3 regions of the Streptomyces sp. NBC_00322 genome follow, and region 1 is predicted to be linked to each of the others. Evidence: riboswitches for the same ligand, from Rfam matches in the RefSeq annotation. Region 1 holds a riboswitch; each other region holds the start of a gene.

Region 1 (6,647 bases):
CAGTTCCTGGAGGTTCTCGATACGCGTCTCGTCCTGCGGGTCGGTCGAGGCCTGCAGCTCGGCGAGATAGCCGGTGCGCTCCAGGACGGCCTCCAGCACCACAGCCGGGCCGGCGCCGGAGTCGACGACCGTGCGCAGATCCTCCATCAGCACGTTGAAGCGCTTGACGGCATTCGCGGAGCGGGCCGCCATGCCGTACGCCTCGTCGACGCGGCGCAGCGCCTGCGGGAAGGTGATCTTCTCGCGCAGCCCCAGGGCGTCGATCATCGCCTCGGCGCGCTCGCCGATGCCGCGCTTGGGGACGTTCAGGATCCGGCGCAGCGGGACGTTGTCCTCCGGATTGGCCAGCACCCGCAGATACGCCAGCACATCGCGGACCTCCTTGCGCTCGTAGAAGCGCACTCCGCCGACGACCTTGTACGGCAGTCCGACGCGGATGAAGATCTCTTCGAAGACACGGGACTGGGCGTTCGTACGGTAGAAGACGGCGACGTCGCCCGCCTTCGCGTCGCCCGCGTCCGTCAGCCGGTCGATCTCGTCGGCGACGAACTGCGCCTCGTCGTGCTCGGTGTCGGCGACATAGCCGGTGATCTGCGCGCCCGCGCCCGCGTTCGTCCACAGGTTCTTGGGGCGGCGGCTTTCGTTCCGCTCGATGACCGCGTTGGCGGCGGAGAGGATCGTCTGCGTCGAGCGGTAGTTCTGCTCCAGCAGGATCGTCGTCGCGTCCGGGTAGTCCTCCTCGAACTGGAGGATGTTGCGGATGGTCGCACCGCGGAAGGCGTAGATCGACTGGTCGGCGTCGCCGACGACACACAGCTCGGCCGGCGGCAGGTCCTCGTACCCCGTCCCCACCAGCTCGCGTACGAGTGTGTACTGAGCGTGGTTGGTGTCCTGGTACTCGTCCACCAGGACATGGCGGAAGCGGCGCCGGTAGTGCTCGGCGACGTCCGGGAACGCCTGGAGCAGATGCACCGTCGTCATGATGATGTCGTCGAAGTCCAGGGCGTTGGCCTCGCGCAGCCTGCCCTGGTACATGCGGTATGCCTCGGCGAGCGTCTTCTCGAAACCGTCGGCAGCCTGGTCGGCGAAGGTCTCCTCGTCGATCAGCTCGTTCTTCAGGTTCGAGATCTTGGCGCTGAAGGCCTTCGGCGGGAACTTCTTGGGGTCGAGATCAAGGTCCCGGCAGACCAGGGCCATCAGCCGCTTCGAGTCCGCCGCGTCGTAGATCGAGAACGACGAGGTGAAGCCGAGCCTCTTCGACTCCCGGCGCAGGATGCGGACACACGCGCTGTGGAAGGTGGACACCCACATGGCGTTGGCCCGCGGCCCGACGAGCTGCTCGACGCGCTCCTTCATCTCGCCGGCGGCCTTGTTGGTGAAGGTGATCGCCAGTATCTGGCCGGGGTGGACGCTGCGGGTCCCCAGCAGATACGCGATCCGGTGGGTCAGCACCCGGGTCTTGCCGGATCCGGCCCCGGCGACGATGAGCAGCGGCGAGCCGGTGTGCACGACGGCGGCGCGCTGCTGTTCGTTCAGCCCTTCGAGGAGGGCGGCGGGGTCCACGACGGTGCGCGGGGCGCCGTCGCGGTGGTACGGATCCCGGGCCGGGGGCACGTCGAACGCGCCCTGGAAGAGATCGTCAGGCATCTCCTCCGGGGAGGGGTCCTCGGGCGGCGGCGGAGGGTGCTCCGAGCTGGGCTGGAGGTCCGCCAGGAAGCTGTCGTCAAAGAGGCTGCTCATCGCTCTACGAGTCTAGGCCGCCGCACTGACAGCTTGCCGCCGCATCGGGCCACCACCCTCCGTAATCCTCGCGACCCTGCGTGATCGGGCCATGTCGTCGGGTCATCTTCCGGAACGTCCGGGTCCGCCGATCGGCAAGGTCACGAAAATGTATCGGGCATATCGAACATCAACCTTCACAGCGGCCACACGAGTTGGCTACGGTGCTCGACCAGGCGGCCCGTATCCCCCTGGCGATCCGCGCCACATCGGGCAGCCTGCGCCGAATTCGGGCTTTCCGCAAGGAAGTTCGGAACCGGGGACCCACCATGCACAACCGGGGTGAATCGGACCGCACCCCATCCGGTCCGTAGGGCGACCTTCCGTTCCGCCCGAACCCGACAGCTAACCCGGTAGGCGGCCCACGGAAGAAGGAGATGCCGGCCTTGGCGTCGCATCGCAAGGAACGCAGCCGTACCACGACCTCACCCGCCGTCGGGCTCACGACGGCAGCCATCGCCGGCGTCACGCTGCTGTCGACGCAGAGCGCCAACGCCGTGCCGACCGAGCCGAAGCCCTCCATCGAAGAGGTGCAGAAGAAGGTCGACGACCTCTACCGGCAGGCCGGCACCGCGACCGAGAAGTACAACAAGGCCAAGGAATCCACCGACGCGAAGCGGCGCGAGGTCGACGAGCTGCTCGACGAGGCCGCCACGCGTACCGAGAAGCTGAACGAGTCGCGCAGAGTGCTGGGCAACTACGCGGCCACGCAGTACCGCACGGGAGCCGTCACTCCGACCGCCGCGCTGCTCTTCGCGGACAGCCCGCAGGCGTACTTCGACCAGACGCAGCTGATGGACCGGATGACCGACCGTCAGCGCACGGTGATCGACGACTACGAGACCCAGCGGGCCGCGGACGCCAAGCAGCGCGCGGCGGCGAACGAGAAGCTCGAGTCGCTCACGCTCTCGCAGAAGGCCCTGAGCGCCAGCAAGCAGGAGGTCCAGGCGAAGCTCGCCGAGGCACGGGAGCTGCTGTCGAAGCTGACCGCCGAGGAGAAGGCCCGGCTCGCCGCGATCGAGCGCCAGAAGCAGGAGGAAGCCCGCCTCAAGGCCGAGGCACAGGCCAAGGCGGAGGCGGAGGCCCGCGCCAAGGAAGAGGCGGCGCGGCAGCAGCAGGAGGCCGCGCAGAGCCAGGACACCAGCACCGGGACGGGCACGGACACCGGCACCGGCACCGGCACCGGCACCGGCACCGGCACCACCGACAGCACGTACGCGGCCAAGGCCGACAAGGTCCTCGCCTTCGCCCGCGCCCAGGTCGGCAAGCCGTACGTCTGGGGAGCGACCGGCCCGAGTTCGTACGACTGCTCGGGGCTGACCCAGGCCGCCTGGAAGGCGGCCGGTGTGGACCTGCCGCGCACCACCTGGGACCAGGTGAACGTGGGCACGCGGGTCGCGACGAAGGATCTGCTCCCGGGTGACCTGGTCTTCTTCTACGACGACATCAGCCACGTCGGCATCTACATCGGCGACGGCATGATGATCCACGCGCCGAAGCCCGGTACGAACGTCCGCGAGGAGTCGATCTACTACATGCCGATCTACGGCAGCGTGCGCCCCGCGTAACACCGCAGCAGCCGAACGCCCGGGCTTCCGAAGCGCGCCCGGGCGTTCTCATGCCCGGCGCACCCCGAGCACCCCGGGCATCCCGGGCATCCCGGGCATCAGGTCCAGAGCGTCGCGATGAAGATGTTCGCGATCGTCAGCCCGCCCACCGCGCCGAACAGCGCCTTGTCGACCTTCTCCTCGTCCCGCTTGACGTAGACGAGGCCCAGGATGACCACCAGCACGGCCAGCTTGATCCCGATCTTCAGGCTGTTCACCGGCTGGTCGTCCGCCCGGTTCAGGCCCACCAGCACCACGCCGGTGACCAGCATCGTCAGCGCACCGTGCAGCATCGCCGGGCTGAAGCGGGCCGTCCCCGCGCCCATCGCCTTCATCTGGGTGAGGAAGCCGCCGAGCAGCAACGCGATACCGATGATGTGCAGGGCGACGAAGACATTGATGAGTACGTCCATGAGGCGGAGCTTAGGGGGTGTCTTTCGGATCAGGCCGGGTCAGTGAGCGGGGTCTGGTGCGTGCAGCTGCAAGGCGGAGGATGGAGCCCACGCGGAGCGTAGGCGACTGACGACAACGCGGCAGATGTGCGTGCCAGGGCACGCGAGCCCGGCAAGATCCGAAAGACACCCCCTAACGATCCCCATACCACCGCCCTTTGGGCAGGTGTGCCTCATTCGCCGCATCGGTCACAGCGGTACCGGGGTCGGGCCGGTGCCATCAGGTCCGCTCCCAGAAAGCGGTCCAGGGTGTCCACCTTCGGGCAAAACCGGTCCTTGCGCCTCAGCCCCGTGATCCCCAGGTTTAGCGTCCTTCCTCAGGTGACCGACTCCCCACCGCCGCCGAGCTCCCGGGCGGCCGTCGGCCACCACCGCCGAGAGATCCGGCGGCGGACCGCTCCCCCCGTGCGGACCGCCGTCGGACTCGGGCTCGGACCGCAGGGAAGACGGAAGGACGTGGACGCCCTCGTGGCAGCGCACCGGAAACCGAAGCAGCATCCGCTCACCGGGCCCGCGGCCCGGACCGCCGCCACCCTCGCGCTCGCCGGCGCCGCAACGACCACCGCATTCAACGGCACCGCACTTGCGGAGCCCGTCCTCACCCCCGCACAGGTCAAGGCCAAGGTCGACAAGCTCTACGAGGAGGCCGAGGCCGCCACCGAGAAGTACAACGGGGCCAAGGAGCAGACCGCGAGCGCCCGCAGCTCGCTGGACGAGCTGCGCGACGAGGCCACCCGCAGGACCGAGCTGCTCAACACCTCACGCAACGCGCTCGGTTCGATCGCCACCGCCCAATACCGCGCGGGCGGCATCGACCCGGCGCTGCAGCTCGCGCTGACCTCCGACCCGGACGAGTATCTGGAGCGTGCCGCGCTCGCCGAGCGGGTCGGCACCCGTCAGGCCGACGCCATCGCCGGAGTGCACCAACAGCTCGTGGACATCGCCCGGTTGCGGGCCGAGGCGGGGAGACGGATGGGCGCGCTCACGGCCCGGCAGACCGAACTGGCCAGGCACAAGGCCACCGTCCAGGAGAAGCTCTCGGCCGCCGAACGCCTGCTGGACCAGCTCACGGCCGCGCAGCGCGCCTCCTACGACAGTTCGCAGGGGACGTCCTACGGAGGCTACGGGGACGCCGCGACCGACGCCCGCGCCGACCGCTCCGCGGCCCCCCGCGGCTCCCTCCAGGCCCCCAACCCCCGTGCCGCGCAGGCCGTCGCCTTCGCCTACGGGGCGCTCGGCAAGCCGTACGTCTGGGGCGCCACCGGGCCCGACTCCTTCGACTGTTCCGGGCTCACCCAGGCCGCCTGGCGCTCCGCGGGAGTCTCGCTGCCCCGCACCACGTACACCCAGATCAACGCGGGCCGGCGTGTATCGCGCTCCGAACTAGCCCCCGGTGACCTGGTGTTCTTCTACTCCGGCATCAGCCATGTCGGCCTCTACATCGGCGGCGGACAGATGATCCACGCACCCCGCCCCGGCGCCCCGGTCCGGGTCGCGCCGATCGACGAAATGCCTTTCGCCGGTGCCACCCGGCCCGCATAGGATCCCCGGCGTCCAAAGATCCCGAACGCCGCAGGAGCCCGATGTGGACGTCGACGTCCAGAACTACGTACGCACCCTCGCGCTCCGGTCGCCCGATCATGTGCGGGTCGGCCCCTTCACGGTGCGCTACCACCCCAACTGGGCCATCCCGCCGGCGAATTACGCCATACCGGACCACGGCGCGGAGCCGACCACCGAAGAGATCGGCGCTCTGATCGCCGTCTTCCGCGAGCGCGACCGGATGCCGCGTCTTGAGTTCCTGCCGTCCTGCGCGCCCGAGGTGGAGCCCGCGCTGCTCGCCGCGGGCTTCGCGGTCGTCAACCGCGCCCCACTGCTGGCCTGCGCGCCCGGCTCCCTCCTCCCGCCCGCGCCGGTGGCCGGGACAGCGATCAGCGAGCCCTGCGACCCGGCCGGATTCACCGCCGCGGCCGCCGTGCAGCATCTCGCGTACGGCGACACGGGCGAGCCGACCGAGGGCGAGATCGCCTGGCTCCGCGGGGCCCACGAGGGCGGCGGGGTCGCGGCGCTCGCCAGGGACAAGGCGGACGGGACCACGGTCGCCGCAGGCGGCTGCTCCATTCCGGTCGACGGGATGAGCGAGCTGTGCGGTCTCGCGGTCGCCGCGTCGCACCGCCGCCGCGGCATCGGCGCCGCCCTCTCCGCGTATCTGACGGCTACCGCCTTCGACCGCGGCTGCAAGGTCGTCTGGCTGGAGCCGGGCGACGCGGACATCGAGCGGATCTATGCGGGGATCGGCTACCGGCGGGTCGGCGACAAGACCGACATGGCACTGGACGTGTCACGCCGGTAGGCCATGGGCGTTACAGCGAGCTACTCGAGCAGTCCGGCGGCGCTGTCGGTCGGCTCCCCCTCCTGCTTCCGGTCATCGCTCCGGCCCCTGGCCTGTCCCACGGTGTCTCCCTGGTCCTTTCCGTGGGGCCGGGTCATGCCCTGCAGATGCATCTGCCGCGTCAGCCACTCGAACGCGTACGGCATTTCCCTGCCCCACACCCGGGTGAGGTGCCCGCCGGTCGTCTTGCGCACCTCGACCTTCGTCGGTCCCTTGGCCGCTCGCTGGAGCGCGAGGCCGGGCAGGTACCCGTCCACTCCCTCGCCCGTCGCCAGCAGCGAGACACGCGGCGGCTTCTTGGCCGACTTCAGGATGTGCAGTACGTCGTTCTCGCGGCGCAGCTCCGGGTCCGAACCCGTTATCGAGTCCTTCTCCGCCGCCGGGTCGTTGTAGCCGGAGAGGCTGACCGCCGCGCGG
Region 2 (6,647 bases), 2.9 Mb from region 1:
CGCACGGCCCCGGCCGTCCCGGGTTGCGGGTGACGACCTGCTCGATCGCCGAATGGCAGACCGAGGCCCGCGACGCACTGCTGCAACACCACATCGACTACGCCGCCAGTTGGTCATTGTCATACCGCTGTGCGTGGAGAAGGACGTCGCATTCGTCTGCCTCTCGACGACGGTCCGACCACCACGCCAACGCGCCGAGTGGGCCTCCAGCTCACTGACCACCCACTGGTGCCCGACCTCTCACCAGGCAATCCCCAGAACGGGTACCGATTCCCGCGCGGGTGATTCGAACTATGGATCACGACCCCTCTGCCCAGTCCTGGCAAGCACCGGGCGGAGCGGTCGAACTTTCGAGCGACGACTCGACCGTTACGCGCCGCTGATCAGCAACGTTGTTCATGCGCTGACCCCAGTCACCGACGTCCGAGGAGCCTTCATGCATCCACATGCCAACGTCATCGGAGTTCACCTGGTGTTCGAGCAGGCCGGCAAGGTTCAGCTCGGGCTGCGCGCGTCCACGTCCAAACTTGTGGAGGTTGGCAGGTGACCGACACCAACTCCGCCGCAGCGAACGTGGCAACGCCGCCGCCTCCCCCGCCCGCGGAGATCACCTTCGAGGGCCACTACGGCAAGAACCCCCTCGGCGAGGTCTCGTTCACCGCCCTGTGCTCCCGCCTGCCGGCGGTGCTGGGGCAGACCTCCCGGATGGCCTGGCTTATCGATCGCGCGGCTGTGATTCTCCTGCTGGCCTGCCAGGTCCTCACAGGTGTCGCGGCTGCCGTGCTGCTGGCTTTCACCGCCCGCGCGATGCATCCCCTCCTCGGCAGCGGCGAAGTCTCCGCCCGTCTCCACGCGGCGTTCCCCGCGCTGCTGGTCGTCGGGACCGCGGCCGCCGCGGGACGGATCGCCGGTGCCTTCGCCTCCTATGCGGACGGGCGGATCACGCCCACGCTGACCACGGCGGCCGACACCGCACTCGTCGAAGCGGTCTGCCGGGTCGAGGCGTCCGCCTACAGTACGGACGGGTTCGCCGACCGGCAGGAAGCCGCGGAGATGGGCGTGGTCCGCACGACGATGATGGTGAAGGACGCGCAGCGCTTCATGGCGGCGCTGGTGCGCATGGTCGCCGCCGGTGGTGTCCTGACGCTGATGCACCCGCTGATGCTGCCGCTGCTGTTGCTCGCCGTGCTCCCGGCCGGTATCGGCGCCGTGCTCTCGGCCAAGGTGGACTATGAGACCCACTACGCCAATGTCGCCGACCGCAATGTCCGCGGAATGATGCGCTGGTGGGCGACAACGTCCAAGTACGGCGACGAGGTCCGTGCGAACGGCATGACCGACTACCTGCTGTTCTGGTACCGCACGCTGTCCGACCGTATCGACCGGCGCACCCTCACGATCGCGCCCCGGATGCTGCGCATCGTCCTGGCCACCTCCGCTCTCGGCGGGCTGTTCCTCGTCTGCACCTGGGCCACCCTGGCCTGGCTCGCGATGACCGGCCGAGTCGGCATCGCCATCGCCGCGACCGCCGTTGTCGCCGTTCAGACCACGCTGGCCGCGCTCTCGCAGCTCGTCATCAACGGAGCGGCGATGTTCCACACCAGCCTGTACCTCGCCGACATGCGGTCCTTCCTCGACCTGGCCCAGCAACTGGCGCCCAAGCGCGGTGCGCTGATCGCCCCGGGGAGCGTGGAGGAGATCCGGCTCGATGAGGTGGTCTACCAGTACCCCGGCAAGGAGGCTCCGGCCGTCGACCATGTCTCCCTCACGCTCCGCCGCGGCGAGATCGTCGCGATCGTCGGGGAGAACGGTTCGGGCAAGTCCACCCTGACGCGGCTGATCACCGGGATCTTCCTGGCCGACAAGGGCCGAGTGACCTGGGGTGACGTCGATCTCGCCGCCGCCGACCCCGACTCCGTGTGGGCGGGGACCGGGCTGGTCCCGCAGATCTTCGCCCAATGGCCCCTGCGCGCAAGGGAGAACGTCACGCTGGGGCAGCCCCGCACCTTCGACGACGGGCCGGTGTGGGACGCAGTCGACGCCGTGGGGATGCGCGCGGCGATCGACGACCTGCCCAAGGGGCTCGACACGCTGCTGGCGCGCGAACTGTACGGCGGATCCGAGCTGTCGGGTGGACAGTGGCAGCGTCTGGTCTGCTCACGCGCTCTGTACCGGCGGCCATCCTTGCTGATCCTGGACGAGCCGACGTCGCAGATGGACGCGCGCGGTGAACACGGCATCCTCGAGGCGATCAAGGCGATCTCGGCCGACCGCATCACGGTCGTTGTGACGCATCAGCTGGAGAACACCCGGCTGGCGGATCGCATCATCGTCATGGAGCAGGGACGGATCACCGAACAGGGCCGGTACGAGGACCTGGTCCATGCCGGGGGTCTGTTCGCCGAGCTGCTTGCGCTCTCGAAGGACCGGTGAGGAAAAGGGCCCGCGCTGTCTGGCCGCTCGTCGCGGCGGTTCTCGCCCTGGTCGTCGTGAACCGCCGCGACCTGTGAGGCTCAGTAGGCGCCGTTCACGTTGTCGATCGAGCCGTACTTGTCGGCGGCGTAGTTGCATGCGGCGGTGATGTTGGCGACCGGGTCGTAGCTGTCCATCGACGTGCCGGGCACGTGGTAGGCGAAGAACGTGGGGTCGATGACCTGCAGGAGGCCCTTGGACGGCGTTCCGGCCAGGGCGTTGGAGTCCCAGTTGTTGATGGCCAGCGGGTTGCCCGAGGACTCGCGCATGATGTTGCGGTGGATGCCGTCATAGCTGCCGGGGATGCCGTGCTTGGCCATGACGTCCAGCGACTCGTTGATCCAGCCGTCGAGGTCGTTGGAGTACGTCTTCTTCTTGGGCTTCGCGGCGGGGGCGCTCTTCGCCGGGGTCAGCGTCTTCGTCCGCTTGGAGCGGTCGGCCCGGTCGGCTCGATCGGAGGCGGGGGCCGCCTTGGCCTTCTTGCCGATCGTCAGCTTGAGGCCCGGGTGAATCAGCCGCGGGTCGTCACCGACGACCTTGCGGTTGTCCTTGTAGAGCTTCTTCCAGCCGCCGCTGACGTTGAGCTGGTCCGCGATCTTGGCAAGGGAGTCGCCCGCGAGGACGGAGTAGGTCGTGGTTCCGGCCTTCTTCGCGAGGACGGGAACAGTGGCCGAGGTCTTGGCGGCGGGAGTGGACTGCGGTGCCGTCTGCGCGGAGGCGGCGGTCGTGCCGATGACCGGCAGGACGAGTGCGGCGCCACCCGTGCCCGCGACGACGAGACCGCGGCTGAGTGCACTGGACTTGGGACGGCGATGCTTACCCTTTGCGGGCATGACGAATTCCTCTCCGTCGCCTGCGAGGTGAGCTGTCGGGTTCGGGCTGGAGATGCCCGGCCGCAATGTGACGGCGACTTCACCCCAAGCCGTTCCGTATTCCGGATCGGCGGCTTACCTGGGTCCCCCGCTCCTGCCGTACGTACGTGAGTGGGTGGGTGCGGTTTCCGGACGGCGGCAGGATTCGGCGGTCCATCCGGGTTGTCGTGACCGTAAGCGAGGCAGACCGGGCGAAACAAGTCCCGAATTCACATTTCAATTCGCGAGGCGGATTATTCGCGAGAAATTCCCGCCGGTCGGCATGATCGAGAATCTCAACTTTCTTGTCGCAGAACGGGACTGGGCGCCACGCCGCCCTGCGTGGGCACTTCGGGACGTGACCCATTTCACTGGAGGAGAAGGCAACGGAGTCCGGTTTGCGGCGTTGCGCGCAGGATAATTGGAATTCGCCCGGATTCCTCTTATGCGGGCATCGAATAACAATAAAGATGAACCGCCTATGCGGGCCTTTTCGGACATCAGGGCGCTTTTCGGGGCGCGCATCCGGGACCCGGCCGTGACAGCACAGAGCGCTCCGGACGGCGGAGCCCGCCGTCCGGAGCGCTCAGGTGCCGCAGCCGGTCAGCCGGTCGCGCGAATACGGTGGATGGAGTCCATCGCCTCCGCGCCGACCGCCGCCTTGTCGACGACATAGGCCGTGCCGCGCGTGACGACGACATGGTCCGTGTTCGCACCGGTCGCAAGGTTCGCGAGCACGATTCCCTTGCGGGGGTCGACCACCGAGGTCGTACCGGATTCCCTGTTGGCCACGTAGACGTTGCCCGTGCACGCGTCGGTCGCGACCGCGAGGGCGCCCGCTCCCGTCGCGATCTCCTTCTGCACCACTCCCGCCCGCAGATCGATGACGGCGAGGGAACCGCTCGCCTGATTGGCGGCGTAGGCGGTCCGGCCGTCGGCCGACAGCGCGACGTCGATCGTGCCCTTGCCGGCCGGGATCAGCCTGGGCGTGTCGGATGCCGGAGAGACCTCGATGAGCTGACCGTTGGTCAGATCGGCCGCGTAGACGGTGCCGGTGCGCTCGTCGACGGCAACGCCCGCGGGTGTCGCGCCCGTGACCGTGACGCGCTTCTTCTCCTGGTATGTACGGGTGTCGAAGGCGACGATGCTGCCGTCCTCGAGCCCGGCGGTCCAGGCCAGATTGCGCTGCTGGTCGACGACGACGTCACGGGCGTGCTTCACGCCGGGCAGCGAGGCCAGGTGCTGGCCGGTCCGCTGGCTGTAGACGGCAAGGGAGTTGTCGAGCGTGTTGGTGGTCCACACGGTGTTGTGCACGTCGTCGACGGCCACGCCGTAGACGGCCTCCCGCGCCCCGGTGGCCTCGTCCTTGAGGGGCGGCGTGTAGGCGGCCTTCACCTTCAGGGTCGACGGGTCCACCTTGAGCAGTTGGGTCTTGGTGACCGGGGGGTATCCGACCGAGCTGGTGACCCACAGGACGTTGTTCCGCGCGGAGTAGGCGGACTGGTAGAGCCCCTGGCCCAGTTGGGCGGAGTCGACCGTGTAGGACGCCTGGAGCGTGTGAACCTGCGCCGGGGCGGCGGCCATGGCCATGCCGGCCGGGCCGAGCGCGCAGGTGGCGGTTATGGCGGCGGCGAGTAGGACCCGGCGGCGAATTGTGCTTCGGGTGCGGGACATGCTTGTTCCTCCAGAACAATGAGAAGTGGATGCCGGTTTGTGGCACCGTGGATATGCGCCCCTGCTGGGCCCCTGCCTCACTATGAAAGCAGGGCTTGTCAGTTGTCGGTCGTTCCCCCTCGTCTGACATATCGCTGACACGTTCCGGCCGGGAATCGGGAATGCGGTCGCCGAATTCGTCCGCAGGGGCGGCGCAAGTCGCCGGAATTCGTATCCCGGGCCTTCTGCCCAGCCGGATCAGCCGGGCGGCGCGGGCTGTGCGGGCGTCAGTGCCCGCAGACAGTCCTCGTGTGATGCGGGGCCGTGTTCCGTGGCCCAACCGGCCGGCACGGGCAGGAATACCGGCCACAGCGACCGTGCCCCCGCCGTGTTGACGAGGACGAGATGGGTGGGCTCGGGCGTGCCCGTGGGGTCGAAAGGCTGGGTCATGTGTCGAGTTCCTTCAGCCGGGCCATGAGGACGGTGGCGATCTCGTCGAGCTGCCGTGGCTGTGTCATCTCGGGATGCAGGCAGTCCAGCCTGTGCTCGTCGAGCCTGCCGCTCATGTACGGCCGCCAGGCGTGCGGGGTGAGCCAGTCCTCGGCGCGGGGTGCGGCTGCCGTGAAGAACAGCAGGTCCCCCTCGAAGGTCTGGTGCCGGTGGGTACGCATGAGGCGGGCGTTGTTGGTGACGATGCCGAGGACCGCGGTCAGTACCCGCTCGGGAAGGGCCGCGAGCGCACTGCCCTCATGGCGCAGGGTGGCGAGGACGCCGTCCCGGGTGAGTCCGTCACCGCCCTCGAAACCGGCCATGCGCAGAAGGGCGTTGAGCGCGTCGGCCTCGGTGGGTCCGGCGAGATCGCTCCACTGGTCCGACGGGTAGGCGTCCATGAGGGCCAGCAGGTCGACCTGTTCGCCACCCTGCTGGAGATGGACCGCGACGGTATGGGCGATGACGCCTCCGACGGACCAGCCGAGGAGCCGGTAGGGGCCGTGCGGCTGGACGGTGCGGATCTGTGCCACGTAGTCGGCGGCCATCTCGTCCATCGTGGCGGGCAGGGCTTCCCCGTCGTGCATCAGTCCACGGGCCTGCAGGCCGTGGACGGGCTGTCCGCTGCCGAGACCGGAGAGGAGCCCCGAGTAGCACCAGCTGATGCCGCCGGCCGGGTGGAACACGAACAGCGGGATGCGCTCGCCGCTCGCGCGCAGTGGCAGCAGCACCTCCAGCGCGGTGTCAGCGCCGTTGTCGTCGGTGAGGCGCTCGGCGAGCGCGGCCGGGGTCGGCGCGCGGAACAGGGTCCCGATCGGGGCGCTGATGCCGAGCGTTTCGCGGATACGGGACATGAGCCGGGCGGCCAGCAGGGATGTGCCCCCGAGGTCGAAGAACGCGGCGTCCGTGCCGACCCGTTCGAGGCCGAGGACTTCGGCGAAGAGGCGGGTCAGTGTCTCCTCTGTGGGGTTACGGGGGGCGCGTCCGCCGGTGTGCGTGTCGGTGGCCGGGGCGGGCAGGGCCTTGCGGTCGAGCTTTCCGTTGGGGCTGAGGGGGAAGTCGTCGAGGCAAACGATCGCCGAGGGCACCATGTACTCGGGCAGGAGCGTGCCTAGGCGTGCGCGCAGGGTCTCCTGGTCGGGTACGGCGTCGCTGCCCGTGATGTAGGCGACGAGCCGCTGG
Region 3 (6,647 bases), 1.6 Mb from region 1:
ACTGCTTGATCAGCGCGGCGTACTCGCGGCACGCGGCGAAGGTGCGCTCCAGCGCGTCCGGCGCGAGCCGGCCGGTCTTGTCGACGCCCTGACCGAGCCGGACGATGATCATCCGCCGGTCCAGGTCGACGAGTTCACCGGTCTCACGGTCGACGTCGGCGACGAGCAGGCGGATGGAGTTGGTACCGCAGTCGACGGCGGCGACCCGGGTCACTGCTTGTCCCCTTCTTCACAAGGCGTCACACAAGGCCCCTTGCGCCACCACTCGGGCAGCATCGCGATCGCCTCGTCGCCCAGCGGATTGACGCCGGGCCCCGCCGCGAGCGAGTGGCCGACCAGCACGTGCAGACACTTCACCCGGTCCGGCATACCGCCGGCGCTCGGGAAGTCCTTCAGCTCCTCGATCGCGTCGCGGCGCGCGATGTAGTCCTCGTGCGCGGCCCGGTACGCGGCGGCCAGCTCCGGATCGGCCGCCAGGCGCTCGGTCATCTCCTTCATCACGCCGTTTGCCTCCAGCGTGCCGATCGCCGAAGCGGCCCGCGGGCAGGTCAGGTAGTACAGCGTCGGGAAGGGCGTGCCGTCGGGGAGCCGCGGCGCGGTCTCGACGACGTCCGGCTGTCCGCAGGGGCAGCGGTGCGCGATCGCGCGCAGCCCGCGCGGGGGCCGGCCGAGCTGCTCCTTGAACGCGGCGATGTCCGCGTCGGTCGGCTCGGTAGGTGCGGTGGTGGGAGGAGGGGTTTCCATGCCTGCCTTGGCTCTAACAGTTCTACGGTTCTACTTGCGGCGGTCGGCGTTGTCGACGCCGTCCCAGACGTTGGAGTACCAGGGGCGGTCGGCCGCCCCCTCTTCCGTACGGCGCTGCTCCGCCGCCTCGGGGTCGATCATGGTGTAGCCGGTCTCGCCCGGAAGCACGAGATGCAGGTGCTCGCGGGCCAGGCGCTTGACGTACTGGTCGTCCTGGAGGCGCGCCTTCTCGTCCCGGAGCCGTTCCACCTGCTCCCGGGCGTCGGCCATCCGGCGCTGCTCGTCGGCGATGTCGGCGCGCTGTGACACGTACTGCCGCATCGGATAGGCGAGCGCGACGACCAGCGAGCAGACCACCAGTGTCAGGAAGGCCGCGCGTCCGGTCAGCCGGGAGCGGCGGGCCTGGCGGCGGCTCTGGGAGCGGTAGACGCGAGCGGCGGTCTGCTCACCGAGCAGCCGAATCCTGGTCGCGGTGGAGAACCGATCGCGGTCCTTCCCGGCCATGTCCCGCCTCCCCATTACGTACGTACGTCCCCGGACACGGTACGGGACCGCGGCCGGGGACGTACGGACGACGGGCTGGTCAGCCCTTGAAGCGCGGGAACGCCGAGCGGCCCGCGTACACCGCGGCGTCGTCGAGGATCTCCTCGATGCGCAGCAGCTGGTTGTACTTGGCGACGCGCTCGGAGCGGGCCGGGGCGCCGGTCTTGATCTGGCCGCAGTTGGTGGCGACGGCCAGGTCGGCGATGGTGACGTCCTCGGTCTCGCCGGAGCGGTGGGACATCATGCACTTGAAGCCGCTGCGCTGGGCGAGCTCCACGGCGTCCAGGGTCTCGGTCAGCGAACCGATCTGGTTGACCTTGACGAGCAGGGCGTTGGCCGCGCCGTCCTCGATGCCGCGGGCCAGGCGCTCCGGGTTGGTGACGAAGAGGTCGTCGCCGACGATCTGGACCTTGGTGCCCAGCTTGTCGGTGAGAACCTTCCAGCCGGCCCAGTCGTCCTCGAAGAGCGGGTCCTCGATGGAGACCAGCGGGTAGGAGGCGACGAGCTCCTCGTAGTACTCGGTCATCTCGGCGGCCGAGCGGGACTTGCCCTCGAACTCGTACGTGCCGTCCTTGTAGAACTCGGACGCGGCGACGTCGAGCGCGAGCGCGATGTCCTTGCCGGGGGCGTAACCGGCTTCCTTGATGGCCTCGAGGATCAGGTCCAGCGCGGCGCGGTTCGACTCGAGGTTCGGCGCGAAGCCGCCCTCGTCACCGAGACCGGTGGACAGGCCCTTGGTCTTCAGGACCTTCTTCAGCGTGTGGTAGATCTCGGCGCCCCAGCGCAGGGCCTCGGAGAAGGACTCCGCGCCGATCGGGGCGATCATGAACTCCTGGATGTCCACATTGGAGTCGGCGTGCGAGCCGCCGTTCAGGATGTTCATCATCGGAACGGGCAGCAGGTGCGCGTTCGGGCCGCCCAGGTAGCGGAAGAGCGGCAGGTCGGAGGCCTCGGAGGCGGCGTGCGCCACGGCGAGCGAGACACCGAGGATGGCGTTGGCGCCGAGCGAGGACTTGTCCGGGGTGGCGTCCAGGTCGAACATCGCCTGGTCGATCAGGCGCTGCTCGGTGGCGTCGTAGCCGACGAGCTCCGGGCCGATCTGCTCGATGACGGCGAGGACGGCCTTCTCGACGCCCTTGCCCTGGTAGCGGTTCTGGTCACCGTCGCGGAGCTCAAGAGCCTCGAACGCACCGGTGGAGGCGCCGGACGGAACAGCAGCACGGCCCGTGCTGCCGTCGTCGAGGCCAACCTCGACCTCGACCGTGGGATTGCCTCGGGAGTCCAGGATTTCCCGGGCTACGACGACGTCGATGGACGGCACGAGCATCTCCTTCTGGGATGTGACGCTTGAAGTGCAGGGTCTCTTTGGCCTTGCGGCAAGAGCCTAACCGGCGCGGGGGCATCGGTCGGCAGATGCCCGCCCGCTGGGACGAAAAAGGGCATGAAGAGACTCGACGCGGGACAAACAGCGCGTGAACTACCAGGGGGTAACAGACAGAACCCCGGCCCGGCACGCTCGGGGGAAAGCGCGCGGGGCCGGGGTGGCTGTGGGGATGAGAGCCCGCAGGGTCCGCTGGTCCGCCGGGTCCAGCGGAGTCCCAGGGCTCCTCGGGTCAGCTCAGGTGGAGCTGCTGGCCCGGGAAGATGACGTCGGCATCGCTGATGATGTCCTTGTTCAGCTCGAACAGCTTCTTCCAGCCGCCCTTGACCTTCTCGGCCTTCGCGATCTTGCCGAGGGTGTCACCGGCCTTGACCTTGTACTCGCCGTCGCCCTTCTTCACTGCCTTCTTCGGGGCGGCGGGGCGCTCGGAGCGGGTGGTGGGGGCCTCGGCGCGCTTCGCGACCGGCTTCGCGGCGGGCTTCGCCTGCTGCGTGGTGGCGGAGCCACCGGTGTACGGCGTGCTGGACAGGTTCACGCCACAGCTCGGCCAGGCGCCCTTGCCCTGACCCGCGAGGACCTTCTCGGCCACGGCTATCTGCTGGTCCTTGGAGGCCAGGTCGGCGCGGGAGGCAAAGGCGGTGCCACCGTAGGCGGCCCAGGTGGAGTTGGTGAACTGCAGGCCGCCGTAGAAGCCGTTGCCCGTGTTGATGGACCAGTTGCCGCCGGACTCGCACTGGGCGACGGCGTCCCACTCGGACGCGGTCGCGGCGGAGGCCGAGGTGGCACCGATCAGCGGGACGGCGACAGCGGCACCGGTGACACCGGCGAGCGTGGCGATGCGGGTGAGCTTGGACGGGCGACGGTGCTTGGCTTTGCCGGAAAACAGCATGGAGCTTCTCCTCACCGACGCCTACGAGGTGAGCTGTCGGGTTCGGGCCAAGTGAGTTGCCCGGTCGCACGTTCGTGCATGCGACTTCACCCCAAGCCGGTCTCCGCCGTCGATCTCTCAACGGCCGGGCCCGGCGCTTACCTTGGGTCCCCCGCTCCTGCCTTCGGCGCTCTGCGCGACGACTACTCCCCCCGACCGACGGCAGGATTCGGCGTGACGGTCAGTGGTGCCCGCTGTGGCGAGCGGTTCAGACCGTAGACACACGACTCCCCGATGTTCAAAGACGAACATCGGGGAGAAATCGCCCATTTCACCGAGTAGGACATATACGTTTCCGCAGGTGACGGGCGGAATGGGTGATTCCGCCGGGGCAGATGCGTCAGTTGGGACAAAGAGACCCTTGTCTCACTTGCGCAGAACCGGACATACAGCCTCGAACTACTCCTGACTCAGGCCCAGATCAAGGCTCTGGCCAGGAAGGATGAGGTCGGGGTTGCCGCCGACGGTCTCGCGGTTCTTCTCGTAGAGCGCGGTCCAGCCGCCGGAGAGCTTCTCCTTGTCGACGATCGCGGAGAGGCTGTCGCCCGGCAGGACGGTGTACTCGCCCGGCGCGGCGTCCGCACTGTCGACCTTGTCCGACTTGTCCGCTTCGGTGCGTGCCGAACCGTCACCTCGCGAAGCGTGGCGCCCTGTTTCGCGCTCACTGTCCGCATTGTCCGGCTCGGTCTCCTCGGGGGCCGCCTCGCCGCGGTGCTTGCCATCGCCCGCCGCCGCATCGGGGGCCTCGGTCGCCGACCCGGTCACGTCTGCGGGCGGCGTGGTGGACGGCTCGGCGGGCTTGGCGGTCGGCTCCGTGGGCGCGGCCGGCGCCGGAACCGTGCTCTGCGAGGGCGAGGGTGCGGTGCCCGGGTCGACGCCGGTCGCGGCGCCGTCGTTCTGCAGCCCGGCGATCGGCGCACAGCCGGCCCACGCGGCCGGACCCTGCGCATCGAGGACCTTCTCGGCGACCGCGATCTGCTGCGAGCGGCTGGCGAGGTCGGCGGTGGGCGCGTACTCCGAGCCGCCGAAGGCCTGCCATGTCTCCTGGGACATCTGGAGTCCGCCGTAGTACCCGTTGCCGAGGTCGGCGCTCCACATGCCACCGCTCTCGCACTCGGCGACGCGGTCCCACATGGAGGCGTCGGCGGCGGAGGCCGAACCGGCTCCGAGAAGGGGGATCGCGATGGCCGATCCCGTCACCCCTGCCGCGACAACAATGGCCGGAGCCTGGCGGGGACGGCGGTGGCGACCATGGCCGGAGAGCATGCGTTTGCCTTTCGCGTGACTGCTGAGACGGCAGTGAAAGTAGTCGCATACGAGCGCACATCACAAGTCGATGCAGCGCAGATCACGTGAAAGTCACAGAATTGACAGTCTGTCAGATCTGTCGAGGCGCGAACTCAACGGGCAGAGTGCGCAATCCACGCATAATCAGGCCTCCACGCCACCGCAAATCGGCCGGATCGCCCGCAAGCCGCAAGTCCGGCAATCTCCTGAGCAGCGTCGCGAGCGCGGTCTGCCCCTCCAGCCGGGCAAGCGGAGCGCCGAGGCAGTAGTGGATGCCGTGGCCGTACCCGAGATGCTGGTTGTCACGCCGGGAGAGATCGAGGGTGTCCGGCTCGTCGAAGCGCTCCGGGTCCCGGTTGGCTGCCGCGAGTACGACGAGTACGGGATCGCCCGCCGCGATCCGCTGCCCGCCGATGGTCAGCGGCTCGGTGGCGAACCGCCAGGTCGCGAGCTCCACGGGGCCGTCGTAGCGCAGCAGTTCCTCGACCGCCGTCGCCAGAAGGGGGCTTCCCGCTGCGGGTCCGGGGGTCACCCCCCGGGTCTCCCCCGCGGCCAGGGAGTCCTGCAGACGCTCGCGCTGTTCCGGGTTGCGCAGCAGCGCGTACACCCCGTTGCCGATGAGATTGACCGTCGTCTCGAAGCCCGCGAAGAGAAGGATGAAGGCCATCGCCGCGGCCTCGTTCTCGGTGAGGTGCTCGCCGTGGTCGCTCGCGCGGATCAGCCCGGAGATCAGGTCGTCGCCGGGTTCTTCCCTTTTGCGATGGATGAGTTCGGCGAGATAGCTCCGCATCTTCTTCACAGAGCGGGCGACTCCGCCGCGCGGGCCACCACCGTGGCGGATCATCATCCCCGCCCAGTCGCGGAAGTCGTCCTGGTCCTCGCGCGGGACGCCGAGCATGTCGCAGATGGCGTAGATGGGCAGCGGGAACGCGAACTCGTGGATCAGGTCCGCCTCCCCCTTCTCCGCGAAGCCGTCGATGAGCCGGTCGGTCAACTCCTGTACCCGCGGGGCGAATTCGGCGACGACGCGCGGGGTGAACGCCTTCGACACCAGCCGCCGCAGCCGGGTGTGGTCCGGCGGGTCGATGTTCAGCAGATGCGTCATCAGCTCGGCCTTGCGCTCGCCGGGAATGCCCGTCTTCCCCTTCGCGTGCGCGGGCTCGTCATGGTGCGCGGGATTCTTCGACAGCCGCTGGTCGGCGAGGGCCTGACGGGCATCGGCGTACCGCGTCACCAGCCATGCCTCGACCCCGCTGGGGAGCCGGGTGCGGTGCACGGGCGCGTGCTCGCGCAGCCAGGCGTAGGCGGGATACGGATCGGTGGCGAACTCCCAGGTGAAGAGCTCGGGCTGGGTGCTCACACCTGGTCCTCGACGGCACGGATCGCGTCCCGGTAGGCGCGGGCGGCGGCTCGCAGCGCGGCCTCCGGGTCGGCGCCCTGGGCCTCCGCGCGGACGGCGAGGCCGAGCAGTTCGTAGCCGATGCCGTCGCCGGCGGGCAGCGCCACGTCCAGTCCGGCGGTACGGACCCGGCTCGCGAGCTTCGCCGCCAGCGCGAGACCGGGCTGACCGAGCGGAACACCGTCCGTCACCGAGTCGCGCTGCTTCTCGATCGCCTTCGTGCGCAGCCAGTGCGCCTTCACCTCCTCCGGAGTCTCGGCGCTCTCGTCGCCGAAGACATGCGGGTGGCGGTGGATCAGCTTCTCGACGATCGTCGCTGCGACATCGTCGATGGAGAACGGCTCGGCACCGTCCTCCTCGCGGCC

The links. A riboswitch is a leader RNA that binds a small molecule or an ion and turns the genes downstream of it on or off. The one in region 1 is predicted to bind cyclic di-AMP.
Region 2: another riboswitch for cyclic di-AMP. It lies ahead of OG905_RS03640 (transglycosylase SLT domain-containing protein); the one in region 1 lies ahead of OG905_RS16485 (C40 family peptidase).
Region 3: another riboswitch for cyclic di-AMP. It lies ahead of OG905_RS24245 (transglycosylase family protein); the one in region 1 lies ahead of OG905_RS16485 (C40 family peptidase).

What each region holds. Positions count from the first base shown of each region.
Region 1 covers NZ_CP108019.1:3,676,592-3,683,238, forward strand. Annotated here, with positions in the region: gene pcrA (DNA helicase PcrA) at 1-1,740, opposite strand, end outside; cyclic di-AMP (ydaO/yuaA leader) riboswitch at 1,991-2,155, shown strand; gene OG905_RS16485 (C40 family peptidase) at 2,157-3,347, shown strand; gene OG905_RS16490 (hypothetical protein) at 3,446-3,799, opposite strand; gene OG905_RS16495 (C40 family peptidase) at 4,307-5,380, shown strand; gene OG905_RS16500 (GNAT family N-acetyltransferase) at 5,424-6,191, shown strand; gene OG905_RS16505 (alpha/beta hydrolase) at 6,212-6,647, opposite strand, start outside.
Region 2 covers NZ_CP108019.1:798,096-804,742, forward strand. Annotated here, with positions in the region: gene OG905_RS03635 (ABC transporter ATP-binding protein) at 544-2,433, shown strand; gene OG905_RS03640 (transglycosylase SLT domain-containing protein) at 2,514-3,305, opposite strand; cyclic di-AMP (ydaO/yuaA leader) riboswitch at 3,308-3,472, opposite strand; gene OG905_RS03645 (YncE family protein) at 3,927-4,997, opposite strand; gene OG905_RS03650 (MbtH family NRPS accessory protein) at 5,235-5,426, opposite strand; gene OG905_RS03655 (amino acid adenylation domain-containing protein) at 5,423-6,647, opposite strand, start outside.
Region 3 covers NZ_CP108019.1:5,293,901-5,300,547, reverse strand. Annotated here, with positions in the region: gene OG905_RS24265 (Ppx/GppA phosphatase family protein) at 1-214, opposite strand, end outside; gene OG905_RS24260 (DUF501 domain-containing protein) at 211-744, opposite strand; gene OG905_RS24255 (FtsB family cell division protein) at 775-1,248, opposite strand; gene eno (phosphopyruvate hydratase) at 1,328-2,614, opposite strand; gene OG905_RS24245 (transglycosylase family protein) at 2,901-3,557, opposite strand; cyclic di-AMP (ydaO/yuaA leader) riboswitch at 3,561-3,736, opposite strand; gene OG905_RS24240 (transglycosylase family protein) at 3,996-4,862, opposite strand; gene OG905_RS24235 (cytochrome P450 family protein) at 4,975-6,243, opposite strand; gene OG905_RS24230 (nucleoside triphosphate pyrophosphohydrolase) at 6,240-6,647, opposite strand, start outside.